DNA from 2 places in the Rahnella sp. Larv3_ips genome. Region 2 is predicted to be linked to the other one. Evidence: predicted binding sites of a transcription regulator. Region 2 holds the regulator's gene; the other holds the start of a gene.
What was found. The regulator Fur, encoded in region 2, represses iron uptake genes when iron is present. The targets are predictions, from matches to a motif close to ATAATAATGAGAACNACTATCAA.

Region 1: the regulator Fur is predicted to act here: its motif matches at 7,316-7,338, upstream of sodA (superoxide dismutase [Mn]).

The regions. Positions count from the first base shown of each region.
Region 1 covers NZ_MJIB01000021.1:405,072-415,175, forward strand. Annotated here, with positions in the region: gene ED901_RS21365 (MltR family transcriptional regulator) at 1-388, shown strand, start outside; gene ED901_RS21370 (LysE family translocator) at 394-1,002, opposite strand; gene ED901_RS21375 (PLP-dependent aminotransferase family protein) at 1,147-2,640, shown strand; gene ED901_RS21380 (hypothetical protein) at 2,609-3,031, opposite strand; gene ED901_RS21385 (YibL family ribosome-associated protein) at 3,197-3,556, shown strand; gene yiiM (6-hydroxyaminopurine reductase) at 3,600-4,280, opposite strand; gene ED901_RS21395 (methyl-accepting chemotaxis protein) at 4,396-6,339, opposite strand; gene sodA (superoxide dismutase [Mn]) at 6,617-7,237, opposite strand; gene fdhD (formate dehydrogenase accessory sulfurtransferase FdhD) at 7,446-8,288, opposite strand; gene fdnG (formate dehydrogenase-N subunit alpha) at 8,434-10,104, shown strand, end outside.
Region 2 covers NZ_MJIB01000005.1:396,979-407,082, forward strand. Annotated here, with positions in the region: gene kdpD (two-component system sensor histidine kinase KdpD) at 1-242, shown strand, start outside; gene kdpE (two-component system response regulator KdpE) at 239-928, shown strand; gene ED901_RS10635 (PadR family transcriptional regulator) at 918-1,634, opposite strand; gene pgm (phosphoglucomutase (alpha-D-glucose-1,6-bisphosphate-dependent)) at 1,806-3,449, opposite strand; gene seqA (replication initiation negative regulator SeqA) at 3,474-4,031, opposite strand; gene ybfF (esterase) at 4,268-5,050, shown strand; gene ybfE (LexA regulated protein) at 5,314-5,595, shown strand; gene ED901_RS10660 (methyl-accepting chemotaxis protein) at 5,671-7,335, opposite strand; gene fldA (flavodoxin FldA) at 7,754-8,281, shown strand; gene fur (ferric iron uptake transcriptional regulator) at 8,596-9,051, shown strand; gene chiQ (ChiQ/YbfN family lipoprotein) at 9,189-9,530, opposite strand; gene ED901_RS10680 (OprD family outer membrane porin) at 9,544-10,104, opposite strand, start outside.

The DNA of each region.
Region 1 (10,104 bases), on a different contig from region 2:
CGTTGAACCCCTGCTGACCGGCACCGGTCCGCTGGGCGATCTCTCCGTGCGTCTTAAACTGATTTACGCGCTGGGGGTGATCAGCCGTCATGAGTATGAAGATGCGGAATTACTGATGGCGCTGCGTGAAGAACTGAATTACGACGGCGAAGAGTACCGTTTTACCGATGATGAAATACTCGGTCCGTTTGGGGAATTGCACTGTGTGACGGAACTGCCGCCCGCCCCCACGTTCCTGAAACCGGGCGAAGCCGACGAATCGCTGATCGCCATGCAACGCCAGCGTTACCAGCAAATCGTCCGCTCAACCATGGTGCTTTCTGTCACCGGGCTTATCGCCCATATCAGTAATCAGCAGCCCTCAAGACTTTCGCCCGTTCAGAAGTAATTTCCTCAGATCATGGCATGGCGCACTTCGCCCACCAGCAACCACAGCGCGGTTAAGGCCATCATGCCGCCCATGATCGTATTGAACATTTTCAGCTTCCATTCCACGCGTAACGCCTGACGTAACCTGTCACCCATCACCACCCACACCAGAATGCACGGCAGATTGATCAGCGCGAAGCCGACACAAATCAACAGCGTATGATGCAGCATATTGCCGTCCGGCGGCGTGAACAGAATCGCCACGTTGGTTGCCATCAGCCAGGCCTTCGGGTTCACCGCCTGAAATAACGCGCCGCTGAGCAGGTTCATCGGCTGTTGTTTTTCGCCTTCTTTTGGCGAACCTGAACGGTAAATTTTCCACGACAGCCAGAAAAGATAGGCGCAACCCACGGCCGCCATCGGCAGGCGTACCGCGTTCATCCAGCTGAGTAAGATCGCCAGCATGGAGGTCATCAGCGCGCACTGCACCACGCAGCCCAGCGTGATACCGACCATCATGGGCACGCTGCGACGCAGCCCGAAATTCACCCCGGAGGCCGCCAGCAACAGATTGTTAGGGCCGGGCGTAATAGACATCACGGTGACGTAACTGACAAAAGCGGTATCGATCATTTTATATTCCTGCATCCCCTGTTTTCCAGATAACCAGAGTAAACAGTGAACAGCAAAGGTAACAGAGCCAGAAATACGCTATTGTCAGGGTTACAGATTGCATAAATACACACTGTGCCCATCACTTTTCACGGAACTGACACCATGACTGACACCGCGGATTTCAGCGATACCCGTTACAACCAGCTGGCGGAACAACTGGCGGACGCCATCCGCCGTGGCACGCTCGCACCGGGCAGCCGTTTGCCTTCCGTGCGGCGCAGCGCGCAAACCTGGTCGGTCAGTATTAATACGGTGGTTGCGGCATACCGGCGGCTGGAAGATCGCGGGTTTATCGAGGCGAGGCCGCAGTCCGGATTCTATGTTCGCGCCGCGTTGCCGGGGCTGAACCCTGCGCCGCACGTGCAGCCGCAGACGCCTGCCGCCGAACCGGCAGATGAAGTGCTGGATTTGATCGACAAAGTGTTCGCCGCGCAAATTGACCCGACGTACACCAATCTTTCGCTGGCCTGTCCGCAGTCCAATGACTTTTATCCTGGCGGAAAACTGGGGCGCATTATGTCGTCTTTGCTGCGCCGTCAGCCCAATCTGATCGGCCAATATGCCCTGCCGCCGGGGCATCCGCCGCTGCGACAGCAAATTGCCCGCCGTGCGCTGACGCTGGGCATGATATTAGAACCGACCGACATCACCATTACCCACGGCTGTATGGAAGCGTTACAGCTGGCGCTGCGCGTCACCACCAAACCGGGTGACAGCGTGGGGCTGGAAACGCCGACCTATTTTTATTTGCTGCCATTGCTTGCCAGCCTCGGGCTGAAAGCGGTGGAAATTCCGACCGATCCGCAAACGGGCCTTTCGCTGGATGTCCTCGACATGCTGCTCACCGAAAAGCGCCTGAACGCGGTGATCGCCATGCCGACGGCGCAAAATCCGCTGGGCTTTACCATGCCGCTCGCCGCGAAAAAACGGCTGGCGCGGATGATGAACGATCATCAGGTACCGCTGATAGAAGACGGGTTATACGCGGAAATTCAGTTCGGCGCGACGCTCTCTCCGGCGGTGAAATCCTTCGATCACGATGGCTGGATCCTGTTCTGCACCAGTTTTACGAAAACCCTGGCGCCGGATTTTCGTATCGGCTGGATGGAAGGCGGGCGTTTCGCCGCGAAGCTGCATAAGCTGAAAGCGGTGTCGTCGATGGCTGAATCTGCGCTGCTCTCGCAAACGCTGACGGCATTTCTCGAATCCGGCGGTTACGACCATCACCTGCGCGCCTTACGCCGGCGCTATGCCTCACAGGTCGAGCAGGCACGCGCGCTGATTGCTCAGCATTTCCCACAGGGAACGCGTGCGACGCAACCGTCGGGCGGTTTTGTTATTTGGGTGGATTTCCCGCCTGGCGTGAATTGCGTAACCTTATTCCGCCAACTGCTGGAAGATAAAATCTGCATGACGCCGGGGCAACTCTATTCGCCGAGCGGGCGTTATATCAACGGCCTGCGCTTATCCTGCTGCTATGTCTTCGACACACGTTATATTTCGGCGATGATCCGCATTGGTCAGCGCGCCTGTGAGATGTGCGGTTTGCCGCCGGGGCTGGAAGTCACAGGAACGGATTCATTCCCTGATAAATAATATTAATTTTTGAAAAACTGATGTTTCCGGGATGGATCAGTTCTTCAACGCTGCTTCCGGCAGAAACAGGATGTCCGGTTAAATGGGGATCGCTGTTGAAGGTAAAGAGGAAGCAGAACTTAGCGCTTTCGCGGTATTTAGCTTCGCCGAGAAACAGTTGCTGAAACGCTTTCTCGGCATTGAAGGCATGTATGCTACGCACAAGATAGATACCCGGTTTGGCCGCGACGCCGCGCCGGTCATAATTTGGCCGGGCCATAAAACAACGGCTGTTGATAATCTGGGGGAAGGTTTGCGCAGACGTGTAATGAATATAAAGCGGTTTTCCATTGAACATGCCGTTGTTTAAATGCATTTCCAGACGGTGATCGCGGCTGAATGTTGGGTTCATGATGTCTCTTTCCATGAGGGAGAATAATGGCGCACACCTTAATCTGATATGCCGATGCAAACATCCTGAAAGTATTAAGAGGAAAATGTATGCCCCACAAATCGAGCATCTCGCGCATCGGGCTGTTACACTTACCCCAATTGTTCACTACACGAATTGGTCACCATGAAAGAAATTGAAAAAGCCGAGATCAAGCGTCTCAGCGACATGCTTGATGCACTGAATCACAAAGACCCGGCCGTTATTCAGCAGGGGAATTCTGAGCTGATCGCCAAACATGAAGAAGAGAAAGAAAAGCTGGCCGCCGAGATTGCGCGTCTGAAAGATGTGCGTGTGAAAAAACTCAGCACCGAAGCGCAGAAACTGGAAAAGCTGTTCAGCCGTGAAATCACCAAGAAAGAACAGGCTGATATGGGCACGCTGAAGAAAACCGTACGCGGTATCGTGGTGGTTCACCCGATGACTGCACTGGGCCGCGAAATGGGCCTGAAAGTCGTGACCGGTTTCGCCAAAAAAGAATTTTAATGTCACGCCAACCCTCCCCCTTCACAGGGGAGGGTGCTATAACTCACTTCCCTTGCGCACCAAACAATCTGCGTCCAAAATCCTCAATCTTGCGATTAATCAGCCGCATTTGCATCGTTTTGCTCCAGCTGGCCGAAATCCCCGCAGCAGACATCAGACGACGATACTGTTCTTCATCGAACGGCATAGAAAATGCGATGGAAATCGCTTCAGCGACCGACACCTCGCTGTTGCGGGTCATCAGTTCCAGAGGCCTGTCGCCACTGACGTTTCCGGTTGCCACGACGCGATACAACCAGCCGCAGCGGCCGCTGTCTTGCAGTAACGGCGACAGATTTTTGCAGTCGAAAAAATGGTTCAGCTTGTAGCAGGGCGAGCGGGGTTGCGTAACCTGAATCAGCGCGTCGCCCCAGCGAAAAATATCGCCGATAAAGACATTTTCTTCCGTCATGCCCAGCGTGGAAAGGTTCTCGCCGAACGCGGGCGGATGAAAGCGCTCTTCATCCTCGGGAAATTGCTGACGCAGCCAGGCGTAATGCTCGCGGGGAAAGTGGCACAGCGCGCGGTCAGTGCCCCCGTGGTAAGACGTTTCAGCCTGCTGATCGCCTTCCAGACCCAGCGACGTTAATGCCATGCCGCCGTTGACCTGACGTTTGGCAATCGCGCTGGGGGAATAGCCGGGATACTGCTCAATAGCACCAATATAAACGTCGGGATAATGCATAAGGTCTCCGCCACTCATCAGTCGTTGAGCTCAGCATAACCTGCATTAGAGGGTGTGAGTAGGAAGAATCATCCGGCGCGTTGTCGGGGAGACGCACGCCGGATGAAAGGGAATATCAGAACGTTTCCCAGTTTTCCTGGCTGGATTTATTCTGCACTGGCGGTAACGTCGGGCGGCGCAGGGCATTGGCGGCAGGTGCGTGCTGCATGTTGCGGTTATCAGCGAGACGGAATACGGATACCGCCTGCGTCAACGTGGCAGCCTGATCTTCGAGCGAATCGGCGGCGGCAGAGGATTGCTCAACCAGCGCGGCGTTCTGCTGGGTGGTGCTGTCCATCTCGACAATCGCCTGTGATATCTGCGCGATACCCCGGCTTTGCTCGTCAGACGCCGAGGCAATCTCACCCATGATATCGCGCACGTGAGAAACCGATTTCACGATGTCCTGCATGGTGCGGCCGGTGTTTTCCACCAGCTTCGCGCCGGTATTCACACGCTCAACCGACTCAGCAATCAGCCCTTCAATTTCCTTCGCGGCCTGCGCACTGCGTTGTGCCAGCGTACGGACTTCAGAAGCCACGACCGAGAATCCGCGCCCCTGCTCTCCGGCGCGCGCAGCTTCTACTGCGGCGTTCAGCGCAAGAATGTTGGTCTGGAAGGCAATACCGTTGATGACCGACGTAATTTCGGCAATGCGCTTAGAACTGCCGGAAATCTGCTGCATGGTATCGACCACGTCGCTGACCTGTTTGCCGCCGAGCGTGGCGGTCCCGGACGCTTCACTGGCGAGTTTGCTGGCGTGATGGGCGTTATCGGCATTCTGTTTCACCGTTGCGCTTAGCTGTTCCATACTGGCTGCCGTTTCTTCCACGGCGGCTGCCTGTTGTTCCGTACGGGAAGACAAATCGGTATTCCCCGCCGCGATTTCTGCGGCAGCATGGGAAACCTGCGTCACACCCGAGCGGATCTCATAAATCATGGTGCTGAGATTCTGGCTCATCGCCGACACCGCATTCATCAGCATACCCAGTTCGTCGCGGCGCGCCGTCGGATGGGCTGCCGTCAAATCGCCCTTGGCAATCAGCTCGGCGGTCTTCAGCGTATCGCGCAGCGGCTGGGTGATCTGGCGGGTAATGCGCCATGCGATCAGAATACCGGCCAGCAGAACGACGAGCGTGATCACCATCATCATCATTTGTGCGCGGCTGATATCGAGGTGCGTGTTCGCCAGTTCATTTTTGAAGATTTTTGCCACCAGCGTATTCATCTCACTGGCTTTGACTGACAGCAACTGCGAGTTTTTCTGCTCATCTTCATACGCGGGCATATAAGCGACGACGTGGCTTTTATAATTCGCCAGCGCACTCATCAGCGGAGCCAGAGTGGCCTGCTGGTTGGGCAGTAACAGGGCATTCAGTTTTTTGGCATTTGCCTGGGTTTCATCAATGGCTTTGAGCAGCGTGGCTTCGGATTCTTTATCCATGTTCAGCAGCAGGCCGCGCACGTAATAACGCACGCTGATAAGCTTCTGAACCACTTCCGCCAGAGACAGACGGATTGACGGATCGGCATCTTCCACGCGCAACTGATCCTGTAAACGTGTTACCACGGCTTCGGTTTCGGAAAGATTCCAGCTGGCACGCACGGCGTCTTTTCTGTCAACGGCCTGTTTAAAGGCGTTTTGTGCCTGCTGATATTCGCGGATTTTTACCGGTACCTGATCGAGATTTGCCTGGCTGGTGGCGTCCCATTCAAGCTTGCCTTTTGACTGAGCGATCAGCTGCGAAAGTGCGTCGATTTTCTCCTGATTTTGCTGGAGATACGTCGGTTCATATTTCAGCTGATACAGCGTACGGCTCAGGCGGGCGTCATTCAGTAACGCATTCATCTGATTACTGAAATCCACTTTTTCAGCGCGCTGGCTGATGTCATTTAATTTGACCATGCCCGCCACGGTGATCACGGCGGCGATCACTAACACTAACCCAAACCCCAGACCCAGTTTCGTACCGACTCTGAGATTATTCATCCACTGCGAAAGACCCGTGCCGTTACCCATAATCGTTCTCCGTAAAACATCCCTGCCAAAGTTGGCGGTTTTGTTACGCCTTTGTGAAGAATCTATCGGTAGGCTTGGCGGTAAACTTTATAGGATCTGCGGTGTATTTTTGATTAATGCGGGCGATGTCTGAAAAGGGAGAAAACCAGGCGGATAATTCGCTGTAAAACAGTGATCAGAGTAACGTTTTTAGCAGAATAAGCAGGGCATAAAAAAGGCGGGTCACAGACCCGCCATTGGCGAAAACATCGTGCCCGTTAAGGGCGGCAGGGCGAAATTACTTCGCTTCAGCCAGACGTTTTGCAGCTTCGTCCCAGTTCACCACATCCCAGAAAGCTTTGATGTAGTCAGGGCGTTTGTTCTGATATTTCAGGTAGTAAGCGTGTTCCCAAACGTCCAGACCCAGCAGCGGGTAACCGGATGCGCCGGAAACGGCTTCGCCCATCAGCGGGCTGTCCTGGTTAGCAGTTGAAACAACGGCCAGTTTGCCGTCTTTCAGAACCAGCCACGCCCAGCCTGAGCCGAAACGAGTGGTTGCTGCTTTTTCAAACGTTTCTTTGAAAGCGTCAACGCTGCCGAAATCGCGTTCGATAGCAGATTTCAGTTCGCCCTGCAGGGTGGTGCCGGTTTTCAGGCCTTTCCAGAACAGGCTGTGGTTAGCGTGGCCACCTGCGTTGTTACGCAGTGCAACTTTCTTATCCGCAGGGACTTTGTCCAGGTTTGCGATCAGCTCTTCAACAGAAAGTTTTGCCAGTTCTGGCAGGCTTTCCAGTGCAGCGTTCGCGTTGTTCACGTAAGCCTGGTGGTGTTTAGAGTGATGGATTTCCATCGTCTCTTTGTCGAAATGCGGCTCGAGTGCGTCGTATGCGTAAGGCAGTGATGGCAGTGAATAACTCATGTTCATCGTCTCCATAGTGTAGGGCGGCACCGTCATTGTGAGCACCGCGTAATCAGTCGGATCATTATAGTTAATTAAATGATATTGAAAATGATTATCTATGCTCCACCCTTTGTACGGGTACTCGTAAGCGCCTGTTATACGGGGCTTAGAACCAGATAACCGCAAACAATCCTAAATTGTCTAAAGGCACGGTGTGCTTAAAGCGTTAACGCAGTCTTTGCGGATGCGTATACACCGTCGCCCGGCCCGGTTTGCTGAAACCGACCAGCGTCAGGTGACATTTTTCGGCGACTTCGACCGCGAGCGTGGTGGCGGCGGAGACGGCGAACAGAATTTCGATGCCGCACATCGCGGCTTTCTGCACCATTTCATAGCTGGCGCGGCTGGAAACCAGCGCCGCGCCGGATGTCCAGTCATTCTGTTTTGCGCGCATACCCAGCATTTTATCCAGCGCCACGTGACGACCCACGTCTTCACAGCCACCCAGTAATTCGCCCTGCGAGGTTATCCACGCGGCAGCGTGGGTACAGCCGGTCAGCTGGCCGATTTCCTGCACGGATTTCAGCTGATTCAGCGCGTTATCCAGATTCGCCAGCGCAAAGGTCTGGGTAAACGGCAGCGGCGCGAGCGGGCGGAACAAATCGCCCAGTTGTTCGATGCCGCAAACGCCGCAGCCGGTGCGCCCCGCCATGGCGCGACGGCGCTCTTTCAGCCCGGCGAAACGGCGGCTCGATAACTCGATATTCACTTCTATACCGTTACAGGTGGGTGTCACTTCCATCCCGTAAATGTCACCGGGGGATTCAATGATCCCTTCTGACAGCGAAAAGCCCAGCGCAAAGGCTTCCAGATCTTTTGGCGAGGCCATCATCACCACGTGCGAGATGCCGTTATAGACCAGCGCAACGGGCACTTCCTGAGCAATCCAGTCATCTTTGGGCTCATCAAGATGTGCGCGCTGCATCACCGTTTTTTGGCTCGCTCCGATGATCTGAGTCACTTTTTTATCATCTTTTTTGCCCAGTTCGTTTACTTGATGGACATCCATTAGCAATAACCTTATAAACATTCCGGCTACATAAGCCGTACAAACTGTCAGGACTTTAGGCCTTAATTTTACCGCTTACGCCACTGCGGCGGAAAGCGGCAATTTGAAAAGCAATGTGTTAACAAATGATGGGAAGGAGTCTTTCATGCAAGTCAGCAGAAGACAATTATTCAAAATATGTGCGGGCGGTATGGCCGGCACAACAGCGGCATTATTGGGGTTTGCCCCGACAATCGCGCTGGCGGAAACCCGCCAATATAAACTGCTTCGCTCGCGTGAAACCCGCAACAACTGCACCTACTGTTCAGTCGGTTGCGGGATGCTGATTTACAGCCAGGGCGACGGCGCGAAAAACGTCACTGAAAATATCTTCCACGTAGAGGGTGACGCCGATCATCCGGTCAGTCGTGGCTCCTTGTGCCCGAAAGGCGCAGGCGTGCTGGATTACATCCACAGCGAAGGCCGTCTGAGGTATCCCGAATATCGCGCGCCCGGTTCTGATAAATGGCAGCGCATCTCATGGGATGAGGCGATTTCCCGTATCGCCCGCCTGATGAAAGATGACCGCGACGCCAACTTCGTCGAGAAAAATGACAATAACGTCACGGTTAACCGCTGGCTGACCACCGGCATGCTCTGTTCGTCTGCGGCCAGTAACGAAACCGGCCTGCTGGATCAGAAATTCACCCGCGCGCTGGGCATGGTGGCGATCGACTGCCAGGCGCGTCTGTGCCACGGCCCGACCGTTGCAGCGTTAGCGCCAAGCTTTGGTCGCGGTGCGATGACCAACAACTGGGTCGATATCAAAAACGCCAACGTCATTCTGATTATGGGCGGAAACGCCGCAGAAGCGCACCCGGTCGGGTTCAAATGGGTGATTGAGGCGAAAACCAAAAATAACGCCAAAGTCATCGTCGTCGATCCGCGTTTCAACCGCAGCGCCGCCGTGGCCGATATCTATGCGCCGATCCGCGCCGGGTCGGACACCGCGTTCCTGCTGGGTATGATCAACTACCTGATCACGCACAATAAAATTCAGACCGAATACGTCCGTGAATACACCAACGCCAGCCTGCTGGTGCGTGAAGACTATGAATTTAACGACGGGCTGTTCAGTGGATTTGATGCGGCGAAAAAATCCTACAACAAAGAAAGCTGGCATTATCAGCTCGATGAGAAAGGCTTCGCGAAACAAGACAAAACCCTGCAGGACCCTCGCTGTGTCTGGAATCTGCTGAAAGAGCACGTTTCCCGCTACACCCCCGAACTGGTGGAGCGTCTGTGCGGCACCTCGAAAGAAGATTTTCTGCTGATCAGTTCCATTCTGGCGGAAACCTGCGCGCGCGATAAAACCTCGACCATTCTGTATGCACTGGGCTGGACGCACCACACCGGCGGCGCGCAAATCATCCGTTGTGCGGCGATGATCCAGTTGCTGCTCGGCAACATTGGTATGCCGGGCGGCGGCGTCAATGCGCTGCGCGGTCACTCCAATATTCAGGGCTACACCGACCTCGGTTTGCTGTCGCTGAACCTGCCGGGCTACATGCCTCTGCCGTCAGAAAAACAGACCAATTTCACCGATTACCTGCAACAGATCACGCCAGCGCCGCTGGTGGACGGGCAGGTCAATTTCTGGAAAAACACGCCGAACTTCTTCGTCAGTATGATGAAAAGCTTCTGGGGCGATCACGCCACGGCAGAGAACGACTGGGGCTTTGACTGGCTGCCGAAATGGGACAAAAGCTACGACGTGATGCAGCAAGCCGAGCTGATGACGCAAGGCAAACTGAACGGTTATATCGTGCAGGGCTTC
Region 2 (10,104 bases):
GCATTGCGCCGGGCAGCGAACACATCATCTTCGAGAAATTCGCGCGCGGAAACAAAGAGTCGGCCATTCCCGGTGTTGGTTTGGGATTAGCCATATGTCGTGCCATTATTGAGGTGCACGACGGACGGATCTGGGCTGAAAACGGCCCGAACGGCGGTGCACGTTTTCGTTTCAGGTTGCCGCTCGAGGCGTTGCCTGAGATGGAAAGTGACATGGAATCAGACATCAATGAGGTATCGTGAGCGCATCCCCGGTCAATATTCTAATTGTTGAAGACGAAAAAGAGATCCGCCGCTTTGTGCGCACGGCACTGGAGGCGGAAGGCCTGCGGGTGTTTGAAAGTGAAACGCTGCAACGCGGGCTGATTGAGGCCGGAACCCGTAAACCGGATCTGATCATTCTCGATCTCGGTTTACCGGACGGTGACGGCCTGACCTATATTCGCGATTTACGCCACTGGAGCGCTATCCCGATTATTGTGCTGTCGGCACGCACCAGCGAGGAAGACAAAATTGCGGCGCTGGATGCCGGTGCCGATGATTTCCTCACCAAGCCGTTTGGCGTCGGTGAACTGCTGGCGCGGGTTCGCGTGGCATTACGCCGCCATGCGGGCAGCGCGCAGGAAAGCCCGCTGGTAACGTTTGCGGATGTGACGGTGGATTTGATCAACCGGCGCGTGCAGCGTAACGGAGAAGATTGTCATCTGACGCCGATTGAGTTTCGCCTGCTGGCCGAACTGCTGGCAAACAGCGGAAAAGTCATTACTCAGCGTCAGTTACTGAGCCACGTCTGGGGCCCGAATTACGTCGAACACAGCCATTATCTGCGCATCTACATGGGGCATCTGCGCCAGAAGCTGGAAGCCGACGCCACCCGGCCACGTCATTTACTGACTGAAACCGGCGTGGGCTATCGTTTTATGCCTTAGGCTGGTCAGTTTCCGGTTTGGCTTCGCCAAATTCGGCTTCCAGACTTTCCGCTGCCTGCTGCAAAATCGCGCTCACACGCACCACCTGCTCCGGCGTTAAATCTGCACGCATCATGTTGCCGCGAAGCGCGTGACGCAGGCGGTGCATCGCATCGTGAATCCCCTCAGCCAGATTGTTTTCGCGCGGACGCTGCGCCCCCGCCAGACGGGCAAAAATCGCATCGACTGCCTCCTGATGTTGCGCCAGTTCCACTTTGCCGGCGTCAGTGATCTGATAGCTTTTACGGCCATTACCGGTGGCGACAGGCTCGAGGAAATCCTGCTCTTCCAGCAGCGTCAGCGTCGGGTAAATCACGCCAGGGCTTGGCACGTAAAGGCCTGAAGAGGCTTCTTCGATGGCTTTGATCAGCTCATAGCCGTGGCTCGGCTTTTTCGCCACCAGCGCCAGCAGCACGCGGCGTAAATCACCGTGTTCAAACAGACGATGTACTCCGCGCTCACCACGCCCCCCGCGGCGACCTTCGCCACGTCCGCGACGCTCATGCCCTTCTTCACCGCGTTCTTCGCCACGATGACGTCCATCACGGCGTAACATGTGGCGTTCGCTGTGGTCGCTGCATTCTGATTCATGGCGGCAATGACCGCGATGCCCTTCTTCCCGGCTACCGTGACCGCGATGACGGCCTTCAAACATTTTACTAAACATAATGCATGTCCTATTTAGATATATCGAATTATTTCGATATATCTAAACTAGATCAGTTTTTCGACACTGGCAAGCAGGAATGCGCATTTAGATATATCTTTTTGTATCTGAACGACAGGCAAAAAAAAAGCGCTGAATAATCAGCGCTTTTGATGAGAGGAAGAAAGGGGCTTATTTGGCGTCGGCGAGCACTTTGCTGACGATTTCTACCGCTTCTTTCTCGATTTGTTCGCGGTGTTCAGCACCGAGGAAGCTTTCACAATAGATTTTGTAGGCTTCTTCTGTGCCGGACGGGCGTGCCGCGAACCAGCCGTTTTTGGTCATCACTTTCAGGCCGCCGATAGACGCGCCGTTACCCGGCGCGTTGGTCAGACGGGCAGTGATCGGGTCACCGGCCAGCGTGTCGGCTTTCACCTGTTCAGGAGAAAGTTTGGACAGCGCGGCTTTTTGCGCGTGAGTCGCAGGTGCCTGAATACGGTTGTAGCTTGGCGCGCCAAAGCGGGCAGCCAGCTCGTTGTAATGTTCCTGCGGGTTCTTGCCGGTGACGGCGGTAATTTCCGCCGCCAGCAGGCACATGATGATACCGTCTTTGTCGGTAGACCACGGAGTGCCGTCGAAACGCAGGAAAGAAGCCCCTGCACTTTCTTCGCCACCAAAACCGAAGCTGCCGTCAAACAGGCCATCAACGAACCATTTGAAACCGACCGGCACTTCCACCAGTTTACGGCCCAAATCTTCCACCACGCGGTCGATCATCGCACTCGATACCAGCGTTTTACCGACGGCAACGTCTTTGCCCCACTGCGGACGGTGCTGGAACAGGTACTGAATCGCCACCGCCAGATAATGGTTCGGGTTCATCAGACCGGCTGGCGTCACGATGCCGTGGCGGTCGTAGTCAGGGTCATTGGCGAAAGCCAGATCGAATTTATCACGCAGCGCCAGCAGACCGGCCATGGCGGATTCCGACGAACAGTCCATGCGGATCACGCCGTCGTGGTCGAGGTGCATGAAACGAAAAGTCTGATCGACTTCATCGTTCACCAGCGTCAGATCCAGTTTGTAATGCTCAGCAATACGTTTCCAGTATTCGATACCGGAACCGCCGAGCGGATCAACGCCCAGTTTCAGGCCCGCTTTCTGAATCGCGGCCATATCGACGATCTCGGTCAGCCCTTCGATAAACGGCTGAACCAGATCCTGTGCCACCAGATGACCGCTTTTCCACGCCTGATCCAGAGACTGACGCTTCACACCGGCCAGTTTTGCTGCCAGCAGCGCGTTGGCGCGTTTCTCAATAACGGAGGTCAGATTGGTATCTGCCGGGCCGCCGTTGGTCGGGTTGTATTTGATGCCGCCATCTTCCGGTGGGTTGTGCGATGGGGTGATGACAATGCCATCAGCCAGCGCGCCGCCTTTGCGGTTATGGGTCAGGATCGCGTGAGACACCGCCGGAGTGGGGGTGAATCCGTTATCTTCCTGCACAATGACGTCAACGCCATTGGCCGTCAGCACTTCCAGCACAGAAATAAACGCCGGTTCGGACAGCGCGTGGGTATCTTTACCCACGTAGCACGGGCCGGTGGTGCCCTGCTCTTTACGCACTTCGGCAATCGCCTGAGCAATGGCCAGGATGTGCGCTTCGTTAAAGCTGTGACGCAACGAACTCCCGCGATGGCCGGATGTGCCGAATTTCACAGCATGCGCTGTGTTAGCCGGATCCGGTTGCAGAACGTAATACTGTGACGTTAACTGCGCCACGTTGATCAAATCGCTTTGCTGAGCAGGTTGCCCTGCACGGGGGTGATTAGCCATTGGCGCTTCTCCCTGACGCTGAAATTAGAGGGTGCCGCACACTTTGTCAGTCAGTTCCGCAGGGAACTGCATGAACTGCATGATGTGTTCGATCATGCTGCGTTTGCGACCTGTGTTGGTATTTGTAATAACCCAATACGGCGTTCCGGGAACGTGTTTAGGCTTGGTATGAATGCCGTTTTGCAGCAACGTTTGCTGGTCACCGGCAAAATAGGTCCGCGTGCGGCCAGTCAGTGACTCGGTCGCAACAGCAAATTCTTTCGCGTTAAGGTTGTAGAGCGTAGACAGGATCAACATAAACCGGTTGACCGCTTTGGTCTGCTCTGCGTACTCGTCAGACAGCAGCATTTCACGCACGGCACGGACTTTATCGCGCGACGTCGGTGCCGGAGCGGCAGCGGCGGGTTTTCCCGCAGCCACGGTGCCGGCAATAACAGGAGTGTTCGCGGGCGCGGCAGGCGAGGTCTGACCGGCAGTAAATTTCAGCATGCGGCGCAAAATATCAGACGCACTCTCACCGATGGCTTGTGTGTGGCTGGCAATATAGCGGTAGAGTTCTTCGTCAACCTCAATAGTTTTCATCTTTATCCAGTACTGTTTTTCTACTTAATTCAAAAGGATTATACAAATTTCTACGCAGTAACGAACAGGGGAATTGTGCCGCGAAGCAAAAAGCAGAATTATTACCTTTTCGCTGCATGCTGGCCCCGGCCTGTTCTGTCCCACATAGTGAAATCCCGCTCAGGCATCTGGCAGAAACTTTCTGTTTTGAAAAATTATCCGCCACTCATGATAACCTAATGAGATTGTTTATCTGTATGAACTTCGCCATGAAATTACATTATCGCCTGCAAGAACCTGAAGTGGCTGGCAGCACTGCCCTGCCGGTTTTGTTAATCCACGGTTTGTTCGGAACCCTTGATAATCTGGGCATTCTGGCCCGCGACCTGAAACAACAGCATAGAGTGTTGCAGGTTGATTTGCGTAATCACGGCCAGTCCGGCCGCGCGGATGAGATGTCTTACGCCGCGATGGCGCAGGATTTAGTGGAAACGCTGGATGACGTCGGTTTCCAAAAAATCATCGTTATTGGCCATTCAATGGGCGGAAAAGCGGCCATGGCGCTGACGGCGCTTATCCCCGATCGCATCGAAAAGCTGATTGCCATAGATGTCGCGCCGGTGGATTACCACGTGCGCCGCCATGACGAGATTTTTGCGGCGATCAACGCAGTGACGAAAGCAGGGCTGCGCGACCGCACCTCCGCCACGGAGTGTATGCGTGAGCATATAAAGGAAGACGGTGTGATCCAGTTCCTGCTGAAGTCGTTCGCGCAGGGAGAATGGCGCTTCAACGTGCCGGTGTTGCTCAGTCAATACGACACCATTACCGGCTGGGAAGACGTCCCGGCGTGGGATCACCCGGCGCTGTTTATCCGTGGCGGGTTATCGCCGTATGTACAGGATGAATATCGCAGCGCCATTGCCCGCCAGTTCCCGCAGGCGAAAGCGCATGTGGTGGCCGGTGCCGGTCACTGGGTGCATGCGGAAAAACCTGAGGCGGTGTTGCGCGCTGTGCATCGTTTCATCGATGCAGCCTGAGGTTTAACATCCTGGGGATAAATTGTGCAAAAAGTCTGCACAACGTCAGAAGTTATCATGAAATCAGGGCAATCAGGCGTTGTGAACCCCAGGCGCGCTAGGGTATGATTGCGCGCTATAATTTTTGCCGCCCCGTTTCACTCAGGTCGAGTGGCGGGAGGTGAATTGGGTCAGGGTTTCTTAGCCCGAAATGTGTGAAACGCTCGTCAGGAATCGGCTTGCCGTTTTCCGATGTAAAAACTTCCCTGGTTGTACCGCTACCTATGGCAAAAGAACAACTGGATCGCACGACGATTGATCTGTTCGCAGATGACCGCCGTCCGGGGCGTCCAAAAACAAATCCGCTATCCCGTGATGAACAGCTCAGGATCAACAAGCGCAATCAGTTACGCCGCGATAAAGCGAGCGGTCTGCGTCGCGTGGAGCTGAAAATGAACGCCGATGCTGTTGATACCCTCAATAAGCTGGCAGAAGAACGCAATATCAGTCGTAGCGAATTGATTGAAGAGATGCTGCTTGCGCATCTTAACGGTCATGAAGGCTGATTGAAAACGGGTAACCTTCTCAGGCTACCCGTTTGTTTTTTCTTACTTATTCCCGGCTAACTTCCTTTTTCCCACTCAGAACGTTTCCCAGTTTTCAGCACTCTTCGCCGACATCATTCCTGTGTCCGGTCGCAATAACGGCGCTGGCATCTTACCGGTCGGTTTTGCCCCAACGCGCGTCACGCTGTCGCTGAGTTTAAAGGTCGCGACGGCGTTGTTCAGCAATGCAGCCTGCTCTTCCAGAGAGACGGCGGCCTGAGACGCCTGTTCAACCAGCGCGGCGTTCTGCTGCGTGACGCTGTCCATCTGCGTCACGGCCACAGCTACCTGGCTGATGCCTTTACTTTGCTCATCAGATGCTGACGCGATTTCGGCCATAATATCCGTGACGTGTGTGATCGAACGCACCACTTCATTCATGGTCTGACCGGCGTTTTCGACCAGTTTGGAACCGCTGTCAACGCGGGAAACGGATTCGCTGATCAGCGACTCAATCTCTTTTGCTGCCTGCGCACTACGCTGTGCCAGATTGCGCACTTCGCTGGCGACCACGGCGAACCCGCGGCCCTGTTCGCCTGCACGGGCGGCTTCAACCGCGGCATTCAGCGCCAGAATGTTGGTCTGGAAGGCGATACTGTTGATGACCGAGGTAATCTCCGCGATTTTCTTCGAGCTGCCTGAAATATCTTTCATGGTGCTGACCACATCCGCGACAATACTGCCGCCCTTCTGCGCCGTGGTAGAGGCTTCTATCACCAGCTGGCTGGCGTGATGCGCGTTGTCAGCATTGTGTTTCACCGTGGCTGTCAGCTCTTCCATGCTGGCCGCCGTCTCTTCCAGCGCAGACGCCTGCTCTTCGGTACGGGAAGAGAGATCGTTATTGCCGGCAGAAATTTCAGACGCGCCCTGGTAAATATTGTTCGTGCAGTTACGGATGGTTTGCACGGTATTCACCAGACTGGCCTGCATGATGTTCAGTAACGGAATCAACTTACCGGCGCAGTTTTTACCGAACTCTTCCATGTTATGCGTCAGGTCACCACTGGCAATCAGCGCGAACTGATCGCGGAGTTTATCCAGCGGTTTGACTAACGCCATCACCAGATAGCGATCGGTCAGCAGCAGGATAATCAGCCCAATAACAAACGCGGTGATCTGAATCACTTTGCTGAGATTAGTCAGATGATTAGACTCCGTTTGCGCCGCGCTGAAATCCACCGCGATCTGGCTGCTGACTTTTTGCATGGCAGCCCCGAAATCACGGCTTAACGCCGGAACGCCAGACTGCGACAGCTGATTGTACGCATCGATATTTTTGCTGCTGGCGGCCTCAAATAACGGCTTCACGCCCTGCGTTATCAGACTTTCCCAACGGGTGAGTAATTCCTGAACCGCTGAATCTTCCAGCCCCGGATGCGGGGCCGCTTTGAAATCCGCCTGCGCCTGCGTCAGGGCTTCAAGGGATTGTTTTGCGGTATCAAAAATTTCCGGCCCTTTGGTCGGATCGGCCTGAAGCTGCGACACCGCACGGCTTAAGCGGGTTACGGTACGAAAATACTGATCATTTCCTTTGCTGATCAGCGCCATATTGTTGACGAGCTCAGAACTGTTGCGGGTGTTTTGCGTCAGCGTATTCAGTGAGTTAACGGTGTAAAGGGATACACCCGCCCACATAACGCAGAAAACGCCAAGAATGGTTAATAACGCGGCCCTGATGGTGATATTTTTTAAAAACTGCACGATATGCCTCTCTCGAAACATGACTGTTTCTGGTCTGAGGATTGAGGGGGATGCGGAGAATCAAGACAAGTAACCATCAGGCAAGTGCCCCAGGACATGTTTGAACACCTCTCCGGGCATCGATTTCTTTATTATGTTGAGATTGCTCTCGCATCATCTATCGGCGGGACGTGCTTAAAATTTAGTATTGTTAAGATATATTTCTTCACTTTGCTTTTAACCCCGTCAATTTTGAGGATTTTATCTGGATTAAAAGCACACGAAGGCGATACCACTTAAAAAGATTGCCCGATAAACTTATTCGTCAGTTAAGAAGGCGAGCAGAAGCATATTCTCCGCCTCACGAGTTTGCTATTATCAGCACTATTATTGCCTGCAATGTAGGGCTTATCATTGAGAACAAGAGGTTAGACATCTTATGGCCGTAGTAGGAATCTTCTTTGGATCCGATACAGGTAACACCGAAAACATCGCAAAAATGATCCAGAAACAACTGGGTAAAGATGTTGCTGAGGTGCATGACATTGCGAAGAGCAGCAAAGAGGATCTGGAAAAATTCGATATTTTGCTGATCGGTATTCCAACCTGGTATTACGGTGAAGCTCAGTGTGACTGGGACGATTTCTTCCCAAGCCTGGAAGAGATAGATTTTGAAGGTAAGCTGGTTGCGCTGTTTGGTTGCGGCGATCAGGAAGACTACGCAGAATATTTCTGTGATGCGCTGGGCACCGTGCGCGACATCATTGAGCCACGCGGCGCGGTGATTGTGGGTCACTGGCCAACCGAAGGCTATCACTTCGAAGCATCCAAAGGTCTGGCAGATGATAAACATTTCATTGGACTGGCTATTGATGAAGACCGTCAGCCGGAATTAACCAATGAGCGCGTTGACGCCTGGGTTAAGCAAATTACTGAAGAATTGAGCCTTTCAGAAATTATTGGCTAAAAACCCTGTTGGCCCTGAGGATTTATTCTACAATTAAAGGGCCAAACTATTACTGAAATTAACAATTTAGCCACAACAAAATTGTTACTTTCGGTGGTATCAAGGTACACTGAGTTCATCTGTTTTTTCTATCGATCAAGTCGTTGCATTGTCTTATGTGACTGGCATTTAGTGATCTTTATTAACAGGCTATCGTTTAGGGGATCGGCACACTTCCGTTAAAAGAAGGATCCTAATCGAAGAATTTTGTGCCGCTGATGCCACAGGCTCCATGCCTCAACTTGATTAGCACATAGTAACAGGACTGAATCCGCATGACTGACAACAACACCGCACTGAAGAAAGCCGGCTTAAAAGTCACGCTTCCGCGCCTTAAAATCCTGGAAGTGTTGCAAGCGCCGGAAGGTCATCACGTTAGTGCGGAAGATCTGTACAAACAATTGATTGATATGGGTGAAGAGATTGGTCTGGCGACGGTTTACCGCGTTCTGAACCAGTTTGATGACGCCGGTATCGTGACCCGCCATAACTTCGAAGGCGGCAAGTCCGTGTTCGAACTGACTCAGCAACACCATCACGATCACCTGATTTGCTTAGATTGTGGCCGTGTTATTGAATTCCGCGACGAATACATTGAAGGTCGTCAGCGCGAAATTGCTAAAAAACACGGTATCAAACTGACCAACCACAGCCTGTACCTGTACGGCCACTGTGAAGCAGGCGACTGCCGCGAAGATGACTCTTTGCACAATGACAAACCTGCGCAGTAATCTGCCGGGCTCGTTGATATCGACCTAAAATTAACCGCTGAAAAGCGGTTTTTTTATGCCCGTTTATCAGCGATGAAAGACATAAAAAACCCCGGCAAGCCGGGGTTTTCTGTCTCACCTTCAGGGATTGACGAGGTTTACTGCACCGGCGCAGGTGAGTTATTGGCTTTAATTTCCTTCCAGATTTTTCCACAATCGGCGGCGTAAGCCTGCCCGTCTCCGGTTTTGCGTGCCGTCAGGCAGCGCTGGTAATCCAGCACGCGTACCGTTTCCTGTTGTGCAAACTGCTGGTGAGCTTTCTCTTCCTTCAGAACGTTAAGAACCGCCTGGCAGGATGCAAGTTTGTCCGGCGAGCCTTCGGCAGTGTTGATGCAGGCGCTGTAAGCCTTGCGCAGTCTGGCATCTTCAGCCTGCCCTGACGTCTGGGAACAACCGGCCAGCAATAAAGACGTGGTCACGATCAGCAGTAATTTATTCATCGACATAGTGACCTCAGAAAATAGTGAATGGAGCGATAACGATAAATTTCACATCTTTTTCATCCTGGAAGATGTTGCCGTAACCACCGCCCCAGCTCGGAATATCTGAATGGTTGTCATACTGGGTGTAATGCAATTTGAACAACGTGCCTTTGGCGCGCCCTTCCTGAAGGGTGTAAAGCGCATCCAGACTCCACGCACTTTCTTTCAGACGCTGGCTTTGGTCATAAACTGCATTGGTGCTTGGCTTGGCATCCCATGCATAAACATAGGAACCGCCGACCGCGAAGCCCGGCAGATCCCATTTCGCCAGATCATATAAAACACCGGCATATACCGCTTTTTCGCCGTTGGCGTTGAAGTCGGAACGGTTATCCCACCACACATCGAGACGACCATTGGATGAGGAATACGTTGGGGTCATACGCTGAAGGAAGTAGCCCTGATTCCCCTCCGCCTTGACCATCGTCCCTTCCAGACGCCAGTCAAACTGGCCGGTGGTATAACCGAACGTCAGAGCCTGCAACCATGCCAGCCCATCGTACAAACTGTTAGGATCGTTTTTATCACTGAT